One region of the Ruegeria sp. ABM4_193 genome, then DNA from elsewhere that is predicted to be linked to it. Evidence: riboswitches for the same ligand, from Rfam matches in the RefSeq annotation. Region 1 holds a riboswitch; each other region holds the start of a gene.

Evidence for each region. Region 1 has a riboswitch for cobalamin ahead of ACXADZ_RS18235 (CbtB domain-containing protein). Riboswitches for the same ligand answer to the same signal wherever they lie in the genome.
Region 2: another riboswitch for cobalamin. It lies ahead of ACXADZ_RS22610 (DUF1636 family protein); the one in region 1 lies ahead of ACXADZ_RS18235 (CbtB domain-containing protein).
Region 3: another riboswitch for cobalamin. It lies ahead of ACXADZ_RS05690 (DUF1636 family protein); the one in region 1 lies ahead of ACXADZ_RS18235 (CbtB domain-containing protein).
Region 4: another riboswitch for cobalamin. It lies ahead of ACXADZ_RS15330 (hypothetical protein); the one in region 1 lies ahead of ACXADZ_RS18235 (CbtB domain-containing protein).

The regions. Positions count from the first base shown of each region.
Region 1 covers NZ_JBSWTT010000002.1:75,833-81,058, reverse strand. Annotated here, with positions in the region: gene ACXADZ_RS18250 (L,D-transpeptidase) at 1-73, opposite strand, end outside; gene ACXADZ_RS18245 (hypothetical protein) at 471-974, opposite strand; gene ACXADZ_RS18240 (CbtA family protein) at 1,039-1,737, opposite strand; gene ACXADZ_RS18235 (CbtB domain-containing protein) at 1,742-1,912, opposite strand; cobalamin riboswitch at 1,947-2,162, opposite strand; gene ACXADZ_RS18230 (DUF1636 family protein) at 2,344-2,679, opposite strand; gene ACXADZ_RS18225 (transglutaminase-like cysteine peptidase) at 3,825-4,448, opposite strand; gene ACXADZ_RS18220 (MerR family transcriptional regulator) at 4,797-5,213, opposite strand.
Region 2 covers NZ_JBSWTT010000003.1:968,322-973,547, forward strand. Annotated here, with positions in the region: gene ACXADZ_RS22590 (LysR family transcriptional regulator) at 1-511, shown strand, start outside; gene ACXADZ_RS22595 (FecCD family ABC transporter permease) at 526-1,536, opposite strand; gene ACXADZ_RS22600 (ABC transporter substrate-binding protein) at 1,538-2,488, opposite strand; gene ACXADZ_RS22605 (ABC transporter ATP-binding protein) at 2,501-3,277, opposite strand; gene ACXADZ_RS22610 (DUF1636 family protein) at 3,274-3,630, opposite strand; cobalamin riboswitch at 3,870-4,067, opposite strand; gene ACXADZ_RS22615 (D-lyxose/D-mannose family sugar isomerase) at 4,167-4,832, opposite strand; gene ACXADZ_RS22620 (carbohydrate kinase family protein) at 4,848-5,226, opposite strand, start outside.
Region 3 covers NZ_JBSWTT010000001.1:1,132,062-1,137,287, reverse strand. Annotated here, with positions in the region: gene ACXADZ_RS05700 (SLC13 family permease) at 1-1,384, shown strand, start outside; gene ACXADZ_RS05695 (NAD(P)-dependent oxidoreductase) at 1,465-2,421, opposite strand; cobalamin riboswitch at 2,568-2,784, shown strand; gene ACXADZ_RS05690 (DUF1636 family protein) at 2,879-3,253, shown strand; gene cobW (cobalamin biosynthesis protein CobW) at 3,255-4,310, shown strand; gene cobN (cobaltochelatase subunit CobN) at 4,314-5,226, shown strand, end outside.
Region 4 covers NZ_JBSWTT010000001.1:3,065,103-3,070,328, reverse strand. Annotated here, with positions in the region: gene ACXADZ_RS15345 (YbaB/EbfC family nucleoid-associated protein) at 40-393, opposite strand; gene ACXADZ_RS15340 (DNA polymerase III subunit gamma/tau) at 621-2,384, opposite strand; gene ACXADZ_RS15335 (protein-tyrosine phosphatase family protein) at 2,557-3,057, shown strand; gene ACXADZ_RS15330 (hypothetical protein) at 3,060-3,467, opposite strand; cobalamin riboswitch at 3,559-3,779, opposite strand; gene ACXADZ_RS15325 (alpha/beta hydrolase family protein) at 3,910-4,770, shown strand; RNA gene ffs (signal recognition particle sRNA small type) at 4,819-4,917, opposite strand; gene ACXADZ_RS15315 (bifunctional 2',3'-cyclic-nucleotide 2'-phosphodiesterase/3'-nucleotidase) at 4,957-5,226, opposite strand, start outside.

The DNA of each region.
Region 1 (5,226 bases):
CGATCAATGGACTGGCCGCAGACGCGGAAAACAGCGCAGTGGTTGATTGAATGAAATAGCGCCTTGTCAGCATAGATCTCAGCCTGGTTCACAAGTTCAATGTATTTGCATCGCATTTTCACGATCAAATTCGAGTCTTAAAGCCTCTAGCAGCTAGAGCTTCAAGAGGTTTCAGGTAACGCTTAGTTTATCCAGTCGATCAGGTGCGCGGTGGCGTGAACTCTGATTTGATCGAGTTTGCTTTGGACTGGGTCAAAAAAGCAATGGAAAGAACCGAAATGCCCATTGTAGTTGCTTCATGTTTTCGGTTTCCGACGATGCAAGCCAAAGGAACAAGACGGGAATTCGGCGCGGCTTTGCAACAGCTTATCTGTCCTTGGATACAGAGCGGCAAAAACCCGCGCGCACGCTGTACTTGCCGCTTAGACCCGCTGAATCCGCGTAGTTGTCTTCTCAGCCAGGAATGTCAATCAGGAGTCATCGCCGTCAGGCTGCACGGTCACTTTGGCCTCCACGGGCACACCCTCAACCATCAGAGGGCTGTGGCTGTTGCCATTGAGAGAAACTTTTACTTCAACATCGCCATCGGGGAGCGACGGAAGGTGTAACCAATTGGCATAAAGGCGGCCCAGCTTTTCGCCGTTGATATAAACATGCGCGTGACCTTCGCCTGGAACGTCAGCCGTGGAGGCATTTTCCGGAGCAAAGCGAAAGTTCTGCGGTGTCACACGCAGATTCCAGCCCGCCATAGGATCCTTAATCATCTGGATCGCCACACTGGGGGCGTCGCTGTCGGCAGGCAGATTAGTGGCAGCGGAGTGGTCGTGCGCTGCCATCTCCATGTTGCCGCCGTGTTGGGCCGGGTCAGTATGGTCATGGCTCTCAAAGGTGCTACCGCTGCTGGCGGCAATCACAAAGCCAGCACCGCCGCCAAAGACAAGTCCGATGGCAAAGAGAGCAAGAGAACGGGACATCTTGTCATCCTCAATAAAAAAAACCCGCCGGTGTAACCAGCGGGGTAGCAATGGAGGAGCGCGATCAGACTGCAGCGCCTGCGCGCTTGCCTTCTGTCTGCCAGAAGTGGCCGGTGAAACTGCCTAAGAGTGCCCAGGCGGCCATGCCGATGCCGAAGGCCCGGGCAGCAAAAAGCGCCCCGATCTCGGTCGGAACCGGCCCAGAGAAACTCTCAGGCTCAGGGGCCCCGATAATATGCGGTACCATTAGCAGCACGGCCGCAATCAGGTAGCTTACCAGGTTACCTCCAAAGGCAATCAGCCACATGGCTACGCCGGCTGCGGCAACGGTGACCGTCCACCAGATCTGACGCACTCCCACATCTGCTGCCGCTACGCCGGGAACTTCTGGAGCCAGTGACAAGCCAGGAGCAAAGTGGAAGGCGACAAAGCCCGCAAGACCCCAAAGCAGGCCGGTGCGGCCGTTGATCTCATGCCCCTGACGTTCGGCTACTGACATCAGCGCCGCCAGGACTAGCGCATAGCCGGTGTAGGTAAGCATGGTGAAGATAATGCTGAGACCATCGCGCATCGGCTCGGCGAACATGCCGGGCAGGTCGGGATGCGCAGTTACGGGATCAGCGCCAAAATGCACCAGGTCGCCGCCCTCATAGAGCTCGGCGTGAAGTAGCACTGGCTGCACGAAATACAACTGCAGAAGGGCGGCAATCAGCCCCGCTGCTGCACCAGCGAACAAGCCGCTGGTCAGAATACGACTGAACATTGTTTTAGTGGCAGGGGAAGCCAGTTGCGTGGCGCACATCATGAGCCGCGTCATGCAGGCCAGAAGCCTGAACATGGCCAGTCACGGTAATGATCCCTAGACCCAGAACCACGGCGAATACTGCAGGCAGAAAGGATGCGCCAGCGGCGGATGCCTTGATCGTTTTTGTCGTCATTTTAATCCTCCTCGCCGTCACACCCGACGGCATATGTTGTGTCCATCCTACGGCCGGTCTCCTGACTCGCAGGTCACAGCAGACTTCCCCCTTCCCAGCGCCATTACGCCAGTGGTATTGGAAGGCCGCTCGCCGCTCACAGTCGCGGGGGCGGTCAAGGCTTCAGTGCGGTAGTTTGGTGCACCGTCCTCATTCCCGTTTCAGTCCCAGTGCGTAGGCACCTTTGGACACCGTAGAAGCCTTTATTGTTCCATAGTGCTTTGTTCCGTCAAGTACGAAAGCGACATCATAGTATTCTGCAGCGGTCAATCTTAGGTAATGGCAGGCTTGGTTTAGATTTTAGCCGTTCAGTGCAGAAGGCTAAGTCGAAAAACACAAACTGTAAGCTGAAAACTCGACACCGGAGCTTTGGTCGGCAAGTTGCATGTTGGCTATCTTTTTTGTGCCGGTATACGTGCAATCGCCTTGAAACGTAGCTTACCTAGCTTCCTGGCGTCAGCGAAGTCGCCGTCAGTACTGTCCTCATACATCCGCATGAAGATCATTATGTCCGGAAGATCGACAACCGTAACCTCACCGAAAAGATAGGCGGTCTTGCCGCTTTGTCGCACCGCCAACGTCTGTGGTCGGTGACAACCGGACATGCAATCCACTTGCTGCAACTCGGCTTGCACCCCCGATGCCTCCAGCGTTGCGGCTAATTGATCATAAAGGGTGGAATCCGCGTCGCGGCAGGTTCTGCAAAGCGTGAGGTTAGGTAGGCACATGCGTCAGGCTGATCCTTGATCGAGAACTTCCATCTGAGATTTCATATTTGCTGGTCGGTTGTTAGCTCAGTTTCAATACGTGTTTTGACTCTAAGTCTGGAAAAGAGTCCATACTCAGGCAGGAAGGACACATGAGCCCTAGCCCTCGAAAACTTTGCAAATACACCGAGTGCGAGACGGGGATTTGGCAGGGCGAAGAAGCAACCATCAGACGAAAAAATTTTTAAGTTTCTACGTGAGACTGAGCTGAAGCAGGTGGTAGGCGATGAAGTGGAAACAGCTCACGCGAAACATCTTTGTTCTTCAATAATCTGAAACAGCATTGCCTCCGGGATCGGCTCGCCATGACACGCCTATTTTCAGGTCCGCGCGCACCGCGCCTCCCAAGGCGAATTCCGAGACGCGACAGGTTCTTGTTGCGCGTAACTAGGTTCGTTCTATCGTCAATTACAGTCTAGATCCGGGACATATAGCGGGGTTCGTGCTTGATGGTTACCTTTCGGTTACCACGACCGATCATGGGACTGAATGCGTAGCGACAACCGACGACATTCAAAAGGAAGTACGCTGATGCGAAACGCCTCGGCATTAACAACTTTTCTGTCTGCGTCACTACAACCGAGGATCGCCCATGCCGCCATCGGTTCTCGCCGCAACCCGGTGTGATGGGTGTTGTGATAACGGCATATCTCCGGGTGCAGCCAGTCTTCGAACTCCTCCAATGTCATCGACGCAGTGCCGGAGCCGTCGCATTTCCCCTTATCCTTGGGGGATAATTGCGTTCTTCCCTAAAGTAGATGAACGGCCTCCATGGTCGTCCTAATCAGGCGTTCGATATCTTCGCCGTAACGCGCTCGACCCGGTGGCCTTTACTTGACGGAGATACTCCAATCTGAGCGGGTCAAATGGAAGGTTTCGCTGCGGAAACGCGCCCATTGTCTACGTGTATGGCTTGCGGAATCCCAACAGTAGGCCAATACGACACCTCCGAGATATCTGGCGCGCGGATCGAATTCGTTCACACGCAATGGTGCAAACACAAGCAGATGGACGAGTCGGACTGAGCATCGAAACTCAACTATGCGCCCAGAACAATGCAGGTCGTGACATCAATTGCGAGAGGCAACCAATGTCTACCCAATGGTTTAGCCGCTAGAAACCTGTACCCAACGATCAGGGTGAATCGGGTCCTGTATTCGTAGGAAAAGATACCTTGTTTCCTTCCACGTTTTGATCCTGTTGGTAACATTGTCCAGAACCAAATCGCCTTCACTCGAGCGATAGACTAGAACAGCATGGCCATTGCGATTGGTGTCCAAGACGGTCGCGATTAGTAGCTTCGTAGGATCCACACCGTTCTGCACAAGTTCAAACTTCTTTTGCAAAGCGAAGTCTTCGCAATCTCCTGACCCTTGCGTCGGCAGTGTCCAGTATTCCTTTGTCCCGTATTGGCTTTGATCCGAAACGGCACGGATTCTCCGATTGACGCGCGTGTTGATCGTTTTAACGATCTGATTTTCTTGTGCCACGGACAGACCAGAACTACGAGCGCTCGCGCACGCCCAAGAGTAATCTTTGCATAGTGTTTTGGCACCGGATGGCGCTTCAATCTTTCTGTCAAGACCGATCGAGGGAAGCTCAGAGGCTTGTAATGTAGCGGCAGACACAAAAAAGCTGCATATAAAACAGATCATTGGGAGATAACCCAGCAGGTTTTTCGATAACATTCTCTGAACTAACGTGGGATTTGTCATATCTGCCTTCTCCATGCTCGTTCCTCGAAGGTATCCAAACTTCCGGGGCCAATGTATTTTATTCCAAGCCTTCATGTGCCTTGAGGCATTGCAACTGCTTCTTAGCCTCTAGGGGTAAAGCGGCAAAAATTTGCAGATTCTTTGGTATTTCTTCCTTAGTTGACAGCATCAGAGCATCCACGCCATCACCAGTCCGGCATAGCTAACAGCGCGAACTAGAGGGTAAGCTGATCGCAATTCTCTCATTCAACAAAAATACAACACAGATCGGCCGTCATCGCTTAAGGTTACGAAATACTGGGACAATGAAGCCGCTCCTCCCCAAACTGAGACAGGCAGTTTCGGTTTTTCCGGGCGCTGCAATTAGTGACCGCTAATGACATCTTTGACGACAGGCTCGTTGAGCAACGCCGTTAGCAGGGGGCATGCTGCTCCTTCAGTACAGGTCTGCACAAGTTCTACCAATGCTTGCTCCAGCCGTTGGAGAGCGGCGATCTTTGACCTGACCTTGTCGAGATGTTTTGTTGCGACGTCTTCGGCGTCACGACAGGCTTGCTCCGGCGCTTTGGACAATTCGCGAAGTGCGCATGCATCCTGAATAGTGAAGCCAAGATCGCGGCAGCGTTTGATGAATCTGAGCTCGGATATTTCCCGTTCCGTGTAAGCGCGGCGCCCCGAGGCGGTTCGACCGGTTTTCTCGACTATGCCTTCCCGTTCGTAGTAGCGGATCGTCTCGACCGACAGGCCGGTCAATCTCGCCACTTCGCCAATCGCAATCATGTGATGACCTTTC
Region 2 (5,226 bases), on a different contig from region 1:
CTTGAGGTTTGGCAGTCCAAGTGAGTTGCTGGAGGGGCTTGAAACGTTGAATTTCGACTTGGTCCTCATGAACCACGAACCCGCGAGTGACAGCCTGACCAGCTTTGTCACTCATCATCTGGCCGAACAACCGGTGAGTATCGTTGGAACCCCGGATCGCCTTGATCCGACGCGCCCGATACGGGATCTGTTGGAAGAACAACCTTTCATCCTGCCCACAACCAACAACAGTGTTCGTACTGCGTTTGACGCTATGGCCAGCCGCATGTCGGTACGGCCTCAGGTAGCTGCCGAGGTGGACGATATGGCCATGATGCGGCTTTTGGCGCGCGAGGATATCGGCTTGGCTCTGGTGGCTCCGATCGTTGTTCAGGATGAGCTGAACTCGGGCCGTTTGGTCGAGGCAAATGAGCATCCGAAGATCAAGGAAAACTTCCACGCAATTACGTTCAAGCGCCGGTTCCCTAATCCCTTGGTGCAGGAGCTTTTGTCACACGGACCAGACACGTAGGCCAAAATCTGACGTCAATCACCGCGCGCGGATTTGAACAGATATAGGAACACAAAAAGAGACCCGATCGACGTTGTTACGATACCTACGGGCAGTTCTTGAGGGGCCAAAAGCAGGCGGGACAGAATATCCGACATCGTCAGCAGGATCGCCCCGACGATAGCTGAGGTAATCAACAGGTTTCTGTGCAGCGTGCCGGCAATGCCCCGTGCAATATGAGGGACCATTAACCCGACAAAACCAATAACGCCGGCCACGGAAACAAAGCTCGCCGTCGCCAATGCCGCGACAAAGAACATACTAAATCGCAAGCCCTGAACGGGTATGCCAAGAGAGGACGCCGTGAAATCTCCGGTTAAAAGGGCATCCAGCCAGCGACTGCGGTAAAGAGCATAACTCAGGATCAGAGCCAGTCCGGTCAGAACCAGTGGGAATGTCTCCCACCGTGCAAGGCCCAACCCGCCAAGCATCCAGAAGATGACCGAATGCGCCGCGCGATTGTCGCCGGAAAAAATCAAATAGTTTGTGATGGCCGAGAACAGAAAGGACACGGCTAAACCGGCTAGAATCAGTTTTTCCGGCGCACTTGTGCGCAGACCCTGAACCAGCGCCAGAACAATGCCCGAAGCAATCAAACCCCCGCAAAATGCCGCCAAGGGCAGGGTCCAGATGCCCAGTACATCACCCGTGACGGTGATCACCAAAACCGCCCCGGCAGCCGCGCCAGACGACAGGCCAAACAAGAATGGATCGGCCAGGTCGTTGCGCGTGGTTGTTTGCAAAACCACACCAACAACCCCCAATCCTGCCCCGATGACCGCGGCAAACAAGGCGCGGGGAAGGCGCAAGTCGAAAACAATCCGGTGAAGCGGGGACATGTCGCCATCGATCAGGCCTGTTCCTAGACCAATCGCGGCGACCACGTCCCGCACAGGAATATTTGTTGTTCCATAAACGATGGACAGCAGCAAAAGGGCGATCAGAACGATCGCCCCCAGCAAGATCGAACGGCCCAAATGGGCCATATCAGTTGGTCTCCGGGTGCATTGCCTTGACCATCTTTTCGATGGCCTCAATGTTTGCCGGGCCGGGTGTCAGCTCTTCGTAGCGCAGGCCGATCCAGCGCTCGTTCTTGACTGCATCGGTTTGAGACATGACGGGATGATCTTTCAGGAACTGGAAGGTGTCTTCTGCACCGTTTCCTGTCTGATAGTCCAGCAGAACCAGGAATTCCGGGTTTGCAGCAGCCACGGTTTCCCACGACGTGCGACCCCAGCTGGTGTCCATGTCATGGGTCACATTCTCTCCGCCTGCAGCGGCGATCATCGCGTCCGGTATCGCAAATTTGCCAGCGGTAAACGGCGCATCTGCCGGCCCGTCCAACAGGAAGACACGTGGTTTGGGCAGATCAGCTGTTTTGGCTTCGATAGCGGCCAGTTGGTCTTTCCAGCCCGAAACAAGCTCTTGCGCCTTGGCTTCGACGCCCATGACCTGACCCAAGCGCAGAACGTCGCCAAACAGCAGGTCCATGCTGGCCTCTGGGCGGTCTTTGTTCAGATGTACGCAGCTTTCGGTCAGAACCATGGTCTTGATGCCGAAGGGTGAAAGGGTGTCCGGAGTAACCTCGCCACCCGGCTGCATACCGTAATACCACCCTGCAAAGAACATGTCGGGTTCTACTGCGATGAGGTTCTCAACAGTAGGGTATTTTGGTGCAAGCTCTGGGATATCACCGCGCTGTGCATCAAAATCAGGGCTCGTCTTGTACCAGCCCGTGATGCCGGTCAGGCCCACGATCTTGTCTTGCAGGCCCAATGCGAACGCCATGTCGGTCATGTTCATGTCGTGGACAACGATCCGCTCGGGCGCGGTTTCAAAAACCAGCGGTTCGCCGCAATTGTCCACTGTGATGGCTTCGGCGGCCGCGCCGCTTGCCAGGCCAGTGAACAGAGCCGCAGGCCAAAGTTTCTGCATCATTGTAAGCTCCTGTTATGATGACAGTTTTCTTTTTCGGATATCCAGCGCAGGGATCATGCGGCCTTCATGCTGAAAGCATAGATAATCCACACCAAAGGTGTCGCGGACACGTTCTGAGGTCAGCACGTCGCTGACCGGGCCATAGCCCGTCAGGCGTGTGGATTTCATCAAAGCCACATGCGTGGCGAATTCCGGGATCATGACCAGATCGTGGACGATCATGACCACCGTGACGCCCAGCTCGGCCACCAAGGACAACATGTGCCCCTTGGCGTCTGGATCCAGGTGATTGGTCGGTTCGTCCAGAAACAACAGGGATGGGTTTTGTGCCAAAGCGCGCGCGATGTGAGCGCGCTGTCGCTCGCCACCCGATAGCTGGCTCATCGGCTTGCGGGAAAGATGAGACAATCCGGTTGTTTCCAGAACTCGATCAAGATCTACCTTATGCTCGGTTGCCGATTTATCCGCCTGAATCGGGATTTGCCCAAGCGCAACATAGTCTCGCAAACGCAACCGACCGTCTGGCATTTCTTGCTGGCCTACGACCGCGATGGTTCGGGCACGCTCATGCGCGGACAGGGTGCGCAAGCTTTTGCCTCTTATAAGCACATCACCCAGAGCAATACGTTCTATTCCGCAAAGCAACTTGAGCAGTGTTGTTTTTCCCGCGCCATTCGGTCCCGCAATTGCCAGAATCGAGCCCTCCTCCAAGCCGAAGGACACGTCCTGCAAAAGGACATCGCCGTTCAAAGCGTAATATTCGAGACCCTCGACCGACAGAAAACTCATGACACCCTCTCGGTTGGCAGGGCCGGTATTCGAGACAAGGTCTTGGTGAATAACGCGGGCGGGCGTTCGGTTGCACTTGTCCAGCCATCGGAACTAAGGCGGTATTGTCCGGCGAATTCCACCACTGCGTCCAGATCCAATTCCGTGTCGATGTCTCCAAACAGATACTGCGCCTTGCCCGGTGCCTGAAGGCCAATGGTGGTTGGTCGGGAACAACCCGCCATGCAATCAACTGTTCGAATTGCAAATCCTTCGGGCAATGTTTGCGTCAGTGCGCCAGTCACTTGATCGGTGGACATGGCACCTGTGCAGGTCGCACACACAAGAATGAAATGATCAGCGGTTTTCGTCATTACTTGTAGCGCTTACTGCGGGTTGGACTGAGATGCAATGTTATAACGTAACGTGTCTCTGAATTAACGGCACAACAGGATGCCTCAGCACTGTAGGTATTGAAGAAGAGCTTATTTCTGTAAGTCACCTTTAACACTGTCCGCTCCGCTTGAAACCAAGCGCGGACAGAAGGTGCTACCAATGTAAACACGCGAAAAACGTGCCATCAAAGCCTCCTTCCAGGACGCCCCGCCCCGGGTTGGTTGAACATCGGATGGCAGGTCTCCTGACTTGCGGGTCAAGGCTCGGCCCACCTTCCCAACCCTTTCGGGGTCAGTGGCGTAATGGCGTCGCTCTCCGCTTACAGTTGCGGGGGCAGTCACGGACTTGGCAAATAACTGTACCGCACCGTATTCCCATTTTCATCCCTTACGGAACCATCCCGCTCAGCTAGTCTCGTGGTGCTGGACTTGTCAAGCAAGAGAATGAGTGGCGTTTGACGAAATCACTTGGGCTCAGCCCAGTTGTCTGTCGGTCATTGTCAACCCGGTCTACCTCAGTAGTCGGAAACCAATAGGAAATCTGGCGCGACATCTTCCTCGATCTTTGAAAATCGAGGGATCGGATCTTCGAACACATTATCCGTGCGATCGTCGTTCACGGTCGAAACCTCGCCAATAAGGCAATCACCTTGCTCGGCCCAGAACGCGTGCCAAACTCCGGGCATCAGGGTTACGCTTTGTCCCGGTTTCAGGCGTAGATGCTCACCTGGTTGCAACGTGACCGGGCAGGCATCGCTGGGCACTGTGACAGGCGTATGCCGGTCGATGCCGCCCTCTGGGTCCGATGCATAAATCTCCATCACCAGATCGCCGCCGCCTCGGTTGATGATGTCCTCTGCCTTGACGATGTGACGATGCATCGGAGACAGTTGTTTGTCTTTCGAGATCAGCAATTTTTCGGCATACAGCATCCCGCGCCCGGACTTCAGATCATTCACCTCGCCGTTGCGCAGCGTGAAAAGAAACAGGCCCAGTTCATCGAACCGGCCCTGAGCGTAGTCGGTGATGTCCCACCCTAACCCGCGGCTGCGGATCGTGTGCGCCACCGGGCTGCGCAATTGTTCAGGTGACCAATCTGCAAAAGGCGGCAGTACAGCGCCAAACGATTGAATGAACGCCTGCGCTTCGGACTTGATGCGATTTATGTCGGATCGTTTCATCGGATTTTCCAAGAATTATAGCTCATGGGCCCACGGCGGCTCCGCCCCGGCACGCGATACGGTTACAGCTGCAACTTCGGCGCCCAGTTCCATGGCCGCGCGCAAGGAGTTGGCAGTTAAGTTGCGTACAGCGGGTTTTGTCAGATGCCCGGCGCGGCTGAGACCGATGAGCACACCGGCATTGAACGTGTCCCCCGCACCGATCGTATCCACGACTTGCACCGGTTTTACCGGCACCGTCACTTGCGATCCATCCGCCAGATACCCGTTTGCGCCATCGCCGCCCCGGGTCACGATCAGCGCTGATGGTCCGGCTTGCAACAACAAGGCTGCTTTGGCTGCTTCGGGTTCCGCACCGGGAATGATCCAGTCCAAATCCTCGTCCGACACTTTG
Region 3 (5,226 bases), on a different contig from region 1:
CTCACCGCTGATCTTGCTCAACGACCTGATCCAAACGGCCAATGACGGCTTGCCGGATAATCAGAAAATGCAGCCGTTCGGGCTGTTCTCGGTAACACCGATCGGGGCGGTACTGATCCTGACAGGCATCGGGTACTTTCTGCTGCTGGGACGCTGGGTTCTTCCTGTGCAGGAAGGGGCAGACAACACGGGCACCGGTCAGGGCACACAAGAGTATTTGCAGCGGGTGTATGGGCTAAAGGCAGATGTGTTCGAAGTTGTTGTGCCTGCAGACAGCCCGCTGGTCGGGCAGATCCTGGCCGATATCAACCATGAGAACCACCTGTACATCATTTCAACCTTCTATCGCGGCAAAACGTCAATGGTTCAGGTTCTGACCGCTGAAATCGCAGCCCCTTGTCGGCTGGCGATTGTTGGACGGCGTGGCGAGGTAGAGGTTTTTGCGAAGAAATTCGGCTTAACAGTTCTTCCCGATCTGGATGTTTTTGTTGAGGAGTTCGCACCCACCAACGCCGGTGTCGCCGAAGTTGTCGTTACCCCCGACAGTAAATTGATCGGCAAATGCCCGCGCGAGCTTTTGTTCCGCAAGACATACGGTATGTCGCTTCTGGCTATTCACAGAGGGGAAGAAACGCTCAGCCACGTAGAGACCGATGATCATCAGTCCACTCAGATCGGGCTGGAAAAGTTTCATGCTGGTGACATGCTGGTCGCACACACGCGGTGGGACAATCTGATGCGGATCACCCGCGATCCGGATTTCGTTGTGGTCACAAGCGATTTCCCGCAGGAGGAATTGAGACCTCAGAAAGTCGGGTGGGCGCTTGCTTTTTTCGCTATTTCAATATGCCTGATCCTGTTTACCGACGTACGCCTTTCGCTTTGTCTTCTCACAGGGGCAGCTGGCATGATGCTGAGCCGCGTTCTCAGCGTGGATGAGGCTTACCGTGCCGTTGGATGGAACACTGTTTTCCTGCTTGCCTGCCTCATACCTTTGGGACAGGCGGTGCAAAATACCGGCACAGCCGCATGGATCGCACAGCAGATCATGGTCATTCTCGACGGCTGGCCGCTTTGGTCGCTTCAAGCGGGCATTGCTGTTCTGGCAACGGCGTTTTCATTGGTCATGTCGAATGTTGGCGCCACCGTTCTGCTCGTACCGCTGGCTGTGTCCATTGCAGTGGCTGCCGGAGGCAACCCTGCAGTCTTTGCGCTGACCGTTGCCATTTCCACCTCGAACAGCTTCATCATCCCGACCCATCAGGTCAATGCGCTGATCATGGGTCCGGCAGGGTACAAGGTCATGGATTTCGTCCGTTCAGGCGGCATCATGACCGCGCTGTTCCTTGTCGTTTCATTGGTGATGATCAACGTTATGTACTAGCGCGGCAATCGGGGCCGGATTTCTGGGCTGGCCCACCCCGATTGCCGATTACATTTCGTTGGAAAGGTTAGCTTGAACCTCTACGCCGAGCCCCGGCCTTGCGGGACAACCTCATACCCCGGCTCTTCCGGTTCATCATCTTCCATCTCCGGCGGGAAACCGGGGGCTGTGATGTCCAAACCAGTCGCCTCTTCCAGACGTTTGATGATATTCGGCGACAGCTCGCGATCGCCATACCGGGCAATGCCATCTTCAAAAATCTTGATCATGACCGGATTCATTTCCAGAGGCACCCCGGCGCGGTCCGCTACCTCTTGAAACAGACCAATGTCCTTTTTCACCAAGTCCATAGTGAAGGAGATGTCGCGCGAACCATTCAGTATGACCTGACTTTCCGTTTCATGCACAAAGGACGTACCGGACGAGATTTTTATCGCCTCATATGTCGTGTTGAGATCCATGCCCGCCGCCTTTGCCGTGACCAGCGCTTCGGCGCAGGTGATCAGGTTGGCTGTGGCCAGATAGTTGGTCAGCACCTTCAAAACCGAGGCAGAGCCCAATTCACCCGTGTGCAAAACACGCCGTCCCATGGTGGTCAGAAACGGCAGAATCCGCTCAAAAGTCGCACGGTCACATCCCGCGAAGATCGAGATATTGCCGGTGGCCGCCCGATGGCACCCGCCCGAAACCGGGCAGTCCACTGCCGCGCCTCCGCGTTCGATCACCTCGGCCCCCAAACGCTTGACCTCGGCCTCATCGGTTGTCGACATCTCCATCCAGATTTTGCCGGGGCCCACTTCGGGCAGCATCTTTTGCATGACCGCATCTGACGCCGCAGGCGATGGCAAGCAGGTGATGACCGCATCGCAATCGCGCATCAACTGTGCCGGGCCTTCGGCTGCCTTTGCGCCAAGGGCGACAAACGCGGCCACCAGATCCGCGTTCAGATCATGCACCGTCAGATCAATACCGTTCCGCAGCAAGGATCCCGAAAGCTTGCCGCCAACGTTTCCCAACCCGATGAATCCTACTTTCATATGTCGCCTCTCCCTGCTGGCTTGTACCTGTCATGCGATCACGGATTTATCTGACCATTCATGCCGCCCAACGACAACCACAGGTCGCTTTTCACACCCGCCTCCTGATGTTACGCGCAACGCGCTTGACAAGCGGGCCAGCGGTGCCGCATGACCCATTCGTTGGTGTCGGCAAGAGCCGATGAAAAGGGAATGCGTCAACGGATCTTCCGCCAAACGCAGCCGCCCCCGCGACCGTGACCGGAGAGGGTGCCCAATGCCACTGGCCTAGGCCGGGAAGGCGGGACATCCGACAGAGGACCCTGACGTACCGGGCCTCTGACATCCGCAAGCCGGGAGACCTGCCAGCACCCGAAGTTGAAACCGGGCGGGGTGTTCCGGTATCGGGTCCATGTTGCAACACGTGGCCCGCTTGAAACCCCGTCCCCCGCGAAGAGGATTTGGGGGGATGAGAGACATGACTGAGACCACACCGGTCGAACTGCTGGTCTGCACGACCTGCCGCCGCGGGCTGCCCATCGAAGACGATGCGCAACGCCCCGGTACATTGCTGCACCAGGCATTGGAACAAGCAGAGCTGCCCGAAGGCATCACCCTGAAACCTGTCGAATGCCTTTCGAACTGCGATCAGGGCTGTTCTATCGTGTTGCGCGGCGGTCCCGATCGCTGGACCTTCGTTTACGAAAACCTGAACGAAGTGGACCATGTCGATGTAATCGTCGACGGCGCAACCAAGTATCTGGCCACCGAAGATGGTCTGGTGAAATGGCGCGAGCGCCCTGAACATTTCCGCAAAAACTGCGCCTCGCGCATTCCCCCGATTGGAGCCTGACATGTCGAATCTCGAAAAACTTCCCGTCACCGTGATCACCGGCTTTCTGGGCTCGGGAAAAACAACGCTGGTCAAACACCTGATGCAGAACCCGCAGGGCAAACGTCTGGCTGTTGTCGTCAACGAGTTTGGCGATGTGGGCGTGGATGGCGATATCCTGAAATCCTGCGCCATCCCGGATTGCCCGGCGGAAAACATCATGGAGCTGGCAAACGGCTGCATCTGCTGCACCGTCGCGGATGACTTCATCCCGACCATCGAGGCGCTGATGGCGCTGGAACCGCGCCCCGAGCATATCCTGATCGAAACCTCTGGCCTCGCCCTGCCCAAGCCGCTGCTGAAAGCGTTCGACTGGCCGGATATCCGCTCAAAGATCACTGTCGATGGCGTGATCGCTCTGGCCGATGCCGAGGCCGTCGCCGCCGGTCGCTTTGCCCCGAATGTCGAAGCTGTGGATGCCCAGCGCCTCGCCGACGACTCGATCGATCACGAAACGCCCCTGTCCGAAGTGTTCGAGGATCAGATCTCGTGCGCCGACATCATCCTGTTGACCAAGCCTGATCTTGCAGGACCCGAAGGTGTGGCCAAGGCCAAAGAGGTGATCGCCGCCGAAGCACCGCGCCCCTTGCCTGTTGTCGAAGTCGCCGAGGGCGTCGTGGATGTCCGCGTTGTACTGGGACTGGAAGCTGCAGCCGAAGACGACATGGATGCACGTCCGTCGCACCACGACGGTCACCACGATCACGAACATGACGACTTCGAAAGCATCATCGTCGAGTTGCCGGAACAAACCGATCCAGCCGATCTGGTCGCCAAGATCGAACGCCTGGCGACCGAGCTGAACATCCTGCGGGTCAAAGGTTATGCGGCAGTACAGGGCAAACCCATGCGCCTGCTGGTTCAGGCCGTGGGCGCACGCGTCCGTCACCAATATGACCGCCCATTGGGACCAGAGGAAGAGCGCCGTTCGCGTCTGGTTGTTATCGCCGAGCATGACGACATCAAAGAGGCCGAAATCCACGCGATCCTCGCGGGCGTCACCGAGGCTGCCGAGTAAACCATGCACGTCGTCTTCCGCGAAAGCCACGGGCTCGAGGAAACCGAGACCCCAACCGATCTGGGCCAAAGCCCGGCGGATCTGGTTGTTTTGTCCTTCTCGGACAGCGACCTCGGCGCTTTCGCGGCGGGCTGGCATCGTGGCGGCGGAACCGAGGGTCGAATGCCAACGCTTCGACTGGCCAATTTGACCGCCCTCAAACACCCTCTGTCCGTCGACACTTATGTCGAGCAGACGTTGGACGGCGCCAAGGGCATTCTGGTCCGCCTGATTGGCGGCGTGCCTTACTGGTCCTACGGCTTGCAGCAGGTTTTGGCGCTGGCGCAGGCTAAGGGTATCGCGCTTGCCGTTCTGCCTGCGGATGGGCGCGAAGATACGCGGCTGGATGACTATTCCACTCTGCCCGTTTCAACGCTGCGCCGTTTGGCCCATCTGTGTGACACCGGTGGTGAGGTCGCAGCACAAGCCGCATTGGCCCAGATGTCCTTGGCAGCAGGGCTTTACGCCGGGCCGGTGATGGGCGCAAAGACTCTACCTGAATGCGGCGCATGGTGCCCGGATCGTGGTGTAATCCCAGCGGATACCGCGTTCGAAGGCGGCGCGAAACGTATCGTCGTAACGTTTTATCGCGCCTACCTGGCGTCGGCCGACACCGCCCCAGTCGCAGCTCTGATCCGCAGTTTGCGTGCGCGCGGAATTGCGGCAGTGGGCCTGTTCGCGCCTTCGCTCAAAGCGCCAACTGCTGCCGATTGGTTGCGCGAGACGCTTGGGGCGTTGACCCCCGCTGCCATCATCAACGCAACGTCCTTTTCGGGCAAAGGCGCGTCGGGCACGTCTCCGCTGGATGCCGCCAATGTGCCGGTGTTTCAGGTCGCTCTGGCCACCTCGCGCCGCAAAGCCTGGGCTGAGGCGGAAC
Region 4 (5,226 bases), on a different contig from region 1:
AGGGAGCCTCCGGCGGGAGTATTTTTAAAAAGATGAAGCTCAGAACGGCAGCTTGATGTCTGCGGGCAAGCCCATGCTTTCGGTCAGTTTGGCCATTTCTTCCTGCGAACGTTCAGCGGCTTTGGTTTGTGCATCTTTTATAGCCGCCAGGATCAGGTCTTCGACCACTTCCTTGTCGTCACCGTTGAAGATCGACGGATCAATATCCAGACCTTTCAGTTCGCCTTTGGCGGTTGCAGTCGCCTTGACCAGTCCAGCCCCGGATTCACCGACAACCATCATGTTGTTCAGCTCTTCCTGCATTTCGGTCATCTTGGTTTGCAGGTCCTGCGCGGATTTCATCATCTTGGCCATGTCACCCAGACCGCCAAGCCCGCCGAGTCCTTTCAGCATAGTATTCTCCTGTATCTCTGCTTGGGTTCTAAATACGGGCCGCAGCCGCGTGGCACAAGGGTTCCCGCGTTTGAAGGTGAGGTCTTTGGAAACGCGCCTCCCTTTGTCGCGCAGTGGCAGGTTGCGCGTTATGTGAAGGCAAGGATTGGGTTTGCCGCACGGGCTTTGCCGAGACTTAGATTTTGGAACCGGGTGATCACGGTAACCTCAATAGACGCGTCACCGGCTCAATCCTCTTCGAACGGGTCCCACTCATCCTCGACTTCGGGCAGCGCCTCGGTCTCGACTTGGGCGGCGCGCTGTTCCGGTGTCTCGATCTTTGTGATCCTGGCCTTGGGAAATTGAGCCAGTACAGCCTGAACCAGCGGGTGTTGTTCGGCTTCGGCTTTCAAAGCCAGTTCGGCCTTGTCCCGAATTTCAGCAATTGTCGGCGCATCCCCGTTCGAGACGATCGAGACAGCCCACCGGTTTCCGGTCCAGCGTTGCAGGGCCGAACCCAGCCTGGGCGCAAGGTCTGTCGGTGCCTGCGTGGCTGGGGTGAACTCGATCCGACCGGGCTGATAAGACACAAGTCGCACGCCGTTTTCCACTTCGACCAGCAGTTTTACGTCGCGGTTGGCGCGGATCAGTTCGACCACGTGATCAAAAGTCGGGAACCGGGCGAGAGCCGTCTGCACATCCTGAGCCAATGCAGCAACTGGCGCGCCGCTTGGGCCGCGAGGGGTCGAAACGTAGGAAGGTGCCGGGGCCGCGCTGGCCCGCGCTGGCATTGCACCCTGCCGGGGGGCTGATACTCCGCCATTCGGCCCACCAGTTGGAGGCGTTGGAGTGTCCTGCAGCCGTTTGATCAGTTCTTCAGGGCTGGGCAGATCAGCAACATGGGTCAGGCGGATAACGGCCATCTCAGCGGCCATCATGGCATTGGGCGCGGCCGAGACTTCTTCGAGCGCTTTCAGCAACATCTGCCACATCCGAGTCAGGACACGCATCGGCAGCGCCTCGGCCATGTGCTGGCCACGGCTCCGTTCGTCAGGCGAAACAGTTGGATCTTCGGCAGCGTCGGGCGTAATTTTAACGACGGACACCCAATGTGTGATTTCGGCCAGATCGCGTAAGACGGCCAGAGGGTCTGCGCCCTCAGCGTATTGCCCGCTGAGTTCCGTCAGCGCACCCGCTGCGTCGCCCCGCAGGATCATGTCCATCAGGTCCAGAACGCGGCCACGGTCCGCAAGGCCCAGCATTGCGCGGACCTGCTCGGCAGTGGTTTCACCCGCCCCGTGCGAAATCGCCTGATCCAGCAGCGAGGTTGCATCCCGTGCCGATCCTTCCGCGGCACGTGTGATCAGCGCCAGCGCGTCATCGGCGATTTGGGCATCTTCGGCGGTTGCGATCTTTTGCAGAAGCCCGATCATATCTTCGGGCTCGATCCGGCGCAGATCGAAGCGCTGACAGCGGGACAGAACCGTGACCGGCACTTTGCGGATTTCGGTTGTTGCGAAGATAAACTTCACATGTTCAGGCGGTTCCTCGAGCGTCTTGAGCAGCGCGTTGAAAGCGCTGGTCGAAAGCATGTGGACCTCGTCGATGATGTAGATCTTGTAACGCGCGCTGGCGGCGCGATAGCGGACACTGTCGATTATTTCGCGAATGTCATTCACACCGGTCCGGCTGGCGGCGTCCATCTCCATCACATCGACATGGCGGCCTTCCATGATCGCCACGCAATGTTCGCATTGCCCGCAAGGCTCGGTCGTCGGGCCGCCATTGCCGTCGGGGCCGATGCAGTTCATACCCTTGGCGATGATCCGCGCGGTGGTGGTTTTGCCGGTGCCGCGAATGCCGGTCATGATGAAAGCCTGCGCAATCCGGTCCGCTTCGAATGCGTTTTTCAGGGTGCGTACCATGGCATCCTGACCCACCAGATCGGCAAAGGTTTCCGGGCGATATTTGCGGGCGAGAACCTGATAGGCGGGGCTGGGCGTGTCGGTCATGTTTTCTCGGTCGGATTCGGTGCTTCGGCTCAGCGTAGTGGCCGCTGCCTTCCGCGTCCACCGCGAGGCGCGATGATTTTTGATTTAGATTCCGACCGGATTCGCACTAAGCTGTTCCAACAAAATTAAAGACTCATTTTTGTAAAGAGTTCCTGGTGGAGGACACACGTTCATGTCGCAGCTGGTTATCTATGCCCTGCAAGTCGCAGGAGGAACGCTGGCCCTGACGTCGATACCCGGACATGGCGGGGATTATGAGCCGGATCTGGATACGATTGCAGCGTGGAAGCCGGGGCTGGTGATTTCAATGACAACGGATGTCGAGATGCTTCAGCACGGGGCGCGGGATTTTGGCAGCGATATTCAAAGCCGCGCCAGCCGGTGGGTGCATCTGCCGATCGAAGACTTTGGCGCACCAACGGCGGCGGTTGAAGAGGCGTGGCCAGATGTCAGCGCCGCCGCCCGGCACGCCCTGGCTGGCGGAGGCCGGGTATTGGTGCATTGTCGGGGCGGCTGTGGCAGGTCGGGGATGGTTGTTCTGCGTCTGATGGTCGAGTGCGGCGAACGGGCTGACAAGGCGCTGGAGCGTCTGCGGTCGCTGCGCCCCTGTGCCGTGGAAACAGACGCGCAGCTGGCTTGGGCGGCCCGGGTTTCCCCGGCGCAGGTGGTGTGATCTCAGGCCGAAAGCTGTTCGGGTGCGTGTACGGTTTTCCGGGGCCGTAGCGTTGCAACCTCGATCATCGCGCATGGTGGGTTTGCAATGATGCCAGATGGCAGAGTGCGGAACGTGTTTCCAAAAATCAGATCAGCATAGAGGTTCAGGTCCTCAATTGCTGCGTTGGGCTGCGTGTCACAAAACACGCGAACACTGTCTGATTGTGCCTGGAAAATTGCCTGACACCCTTTTGTGCAATGTGAAAGCTCACTACTACCGTCAAACTCGAAGTCGTCGCCTGTGGCAGCCGAAGCTTGTATCATAGCCTCGGAGATCGAGCGCGCCAGCCGCGCCAGGGCGGGGCAGGTTTTGCCCGTCCGCTGACATACCGTTGCGCTGTATTCATGCGTCTTTGTCTTCCAGATCATCCTGCGCCCTCCGCGCGTGGTGGACAGAAGGATCGGGTCAGGTGGGACAGCGAAGTGCAGTCAGGACCTGCCCGGACACCCCGCCCGAGTTTCGGTTTCAGTTTCGATGGCAGGTCTCCTGACTTGCGGGTCATGGCTTTGCCGACCTTCCCAGCCCTCGGGGCCAGTGGCGTTTCGGCATTGCTCACCGCTTACAGTTGCGGGGGCAGTCGCGGCATTGGTTAGCGTCCGGATGACCAGACGGAACCGCACCGTGTTCCCTTTTCATCCCGACCCCTTGTGGGGGACAGGAACCATCACACAATCGCTAGCGTCTGATCCGGTTCCGAGTCAAGCGGATCTTTGGCCCCGACGTTTGGTCATGCTGGATGGGTGACAACTTCCCGCGTAGAGTTCCCATCATTGAAATAAGAAACTAGTTTTTGGCGCAGGATCAGGGATCATGTTGGATACAGAACAGACGGTATTAACCGAAGAGTTCCTCTTTCCGTCCGGGTCATCAACCCTTTCAGCGCGCCTGTACCGACCCTTGTCTGAACCCAGCACAGTGGTTGTGCTGAACAGTGCCACAGGCGTGCCACGCGACTATTATCGCCACTTCGCGCGTTGGCTGGCCGCCGAGCGCGGTATGGCGTGCCTAACCTATGATTACCGGGATTTCGGGCATTCTCTGACCGGTCGCATGAAGGATGCGCGTGCGACAATGGCGGATTGGGCCTTGATCGATATGCCAGCGGCGCGGGCGGAAATGCGCAGACGTTTTCCTGGTGCACAACAATGGACGATTGGTCATTCCGTAGGTGCCATGCTGGGACCCGTACAGCCCGATATCGACAAAACCGACCGGATGATTTGCGTGTGTTCTGGGCTTGTGACCCTGAACGATCACCCATGGCCCTACCGTGGATTGGCCGGGGTGTTCTGGTATGGGCACGCCCCATTGCTGGTCAAAGCGCTTGGGTATTTACCCGGAAAGGCAATCGGTTTTGGTGCGGATTTGCCGGAATCGGTCTACTGGCAATGGCGTAAATGGTGCACCGCTCCTTCGAGTTACGTGCCCGAGATCGGAGCCGGGTTGCCTGATGCGCGTTGGACAGAAACTGAAAAACCAGTGGATCTGTTTACTTTTGAAGATGACCAGATGGTCCCACCCGAGGCGGTATGGCGGCTTGCCGATCTCTATGGCCCCAAGGCCAAACGACATCTGCTGAAACCTGCTGATTTCGAGTTGTCTGAAGTTGGGCATATTGGGGCTTTTGCCCGTCGTAACGCGGCCCTTTGGCCACGCTTTGTCGACATCTGAACACGTTTTGGGTGAGACCGCGTATCACCAATTAGGTATGTGAGGGGAAAGTGAGAGGTTGGACATCGACCCAAGCGGGGCTCGTTGTGGCTGCTTCCTTCCGGACCTGACCAGGTTGGCGAGGCGCTCGCCCGCGCCAACCTCTCGACTCTGGATATAGGGAAGGCGAGGGCAAAAGACAACCCGTCAGAACGTCAGACGGATCCGCTCGAACCCGGCTTCATCAGGACTTAGCAATTGGGCGTTGAACATGCGCAGCTCATCCATGTGTTCAAGGGCACCGGGACCTGTTCGAAGCAAGGCATTTACGCCCGTTTGAGCTGTCAGTGTAAACGGATAGGGGTGCCGCGCTATTGGGTCGGGCGGAAGGCGACGAGACAGGTAATCCCGCGTCAGTTCCTTGATGTCGAGCGGTGGTAGGTTGATGCGTTGGGCCGCAGAGGCGGCAGGAAAATG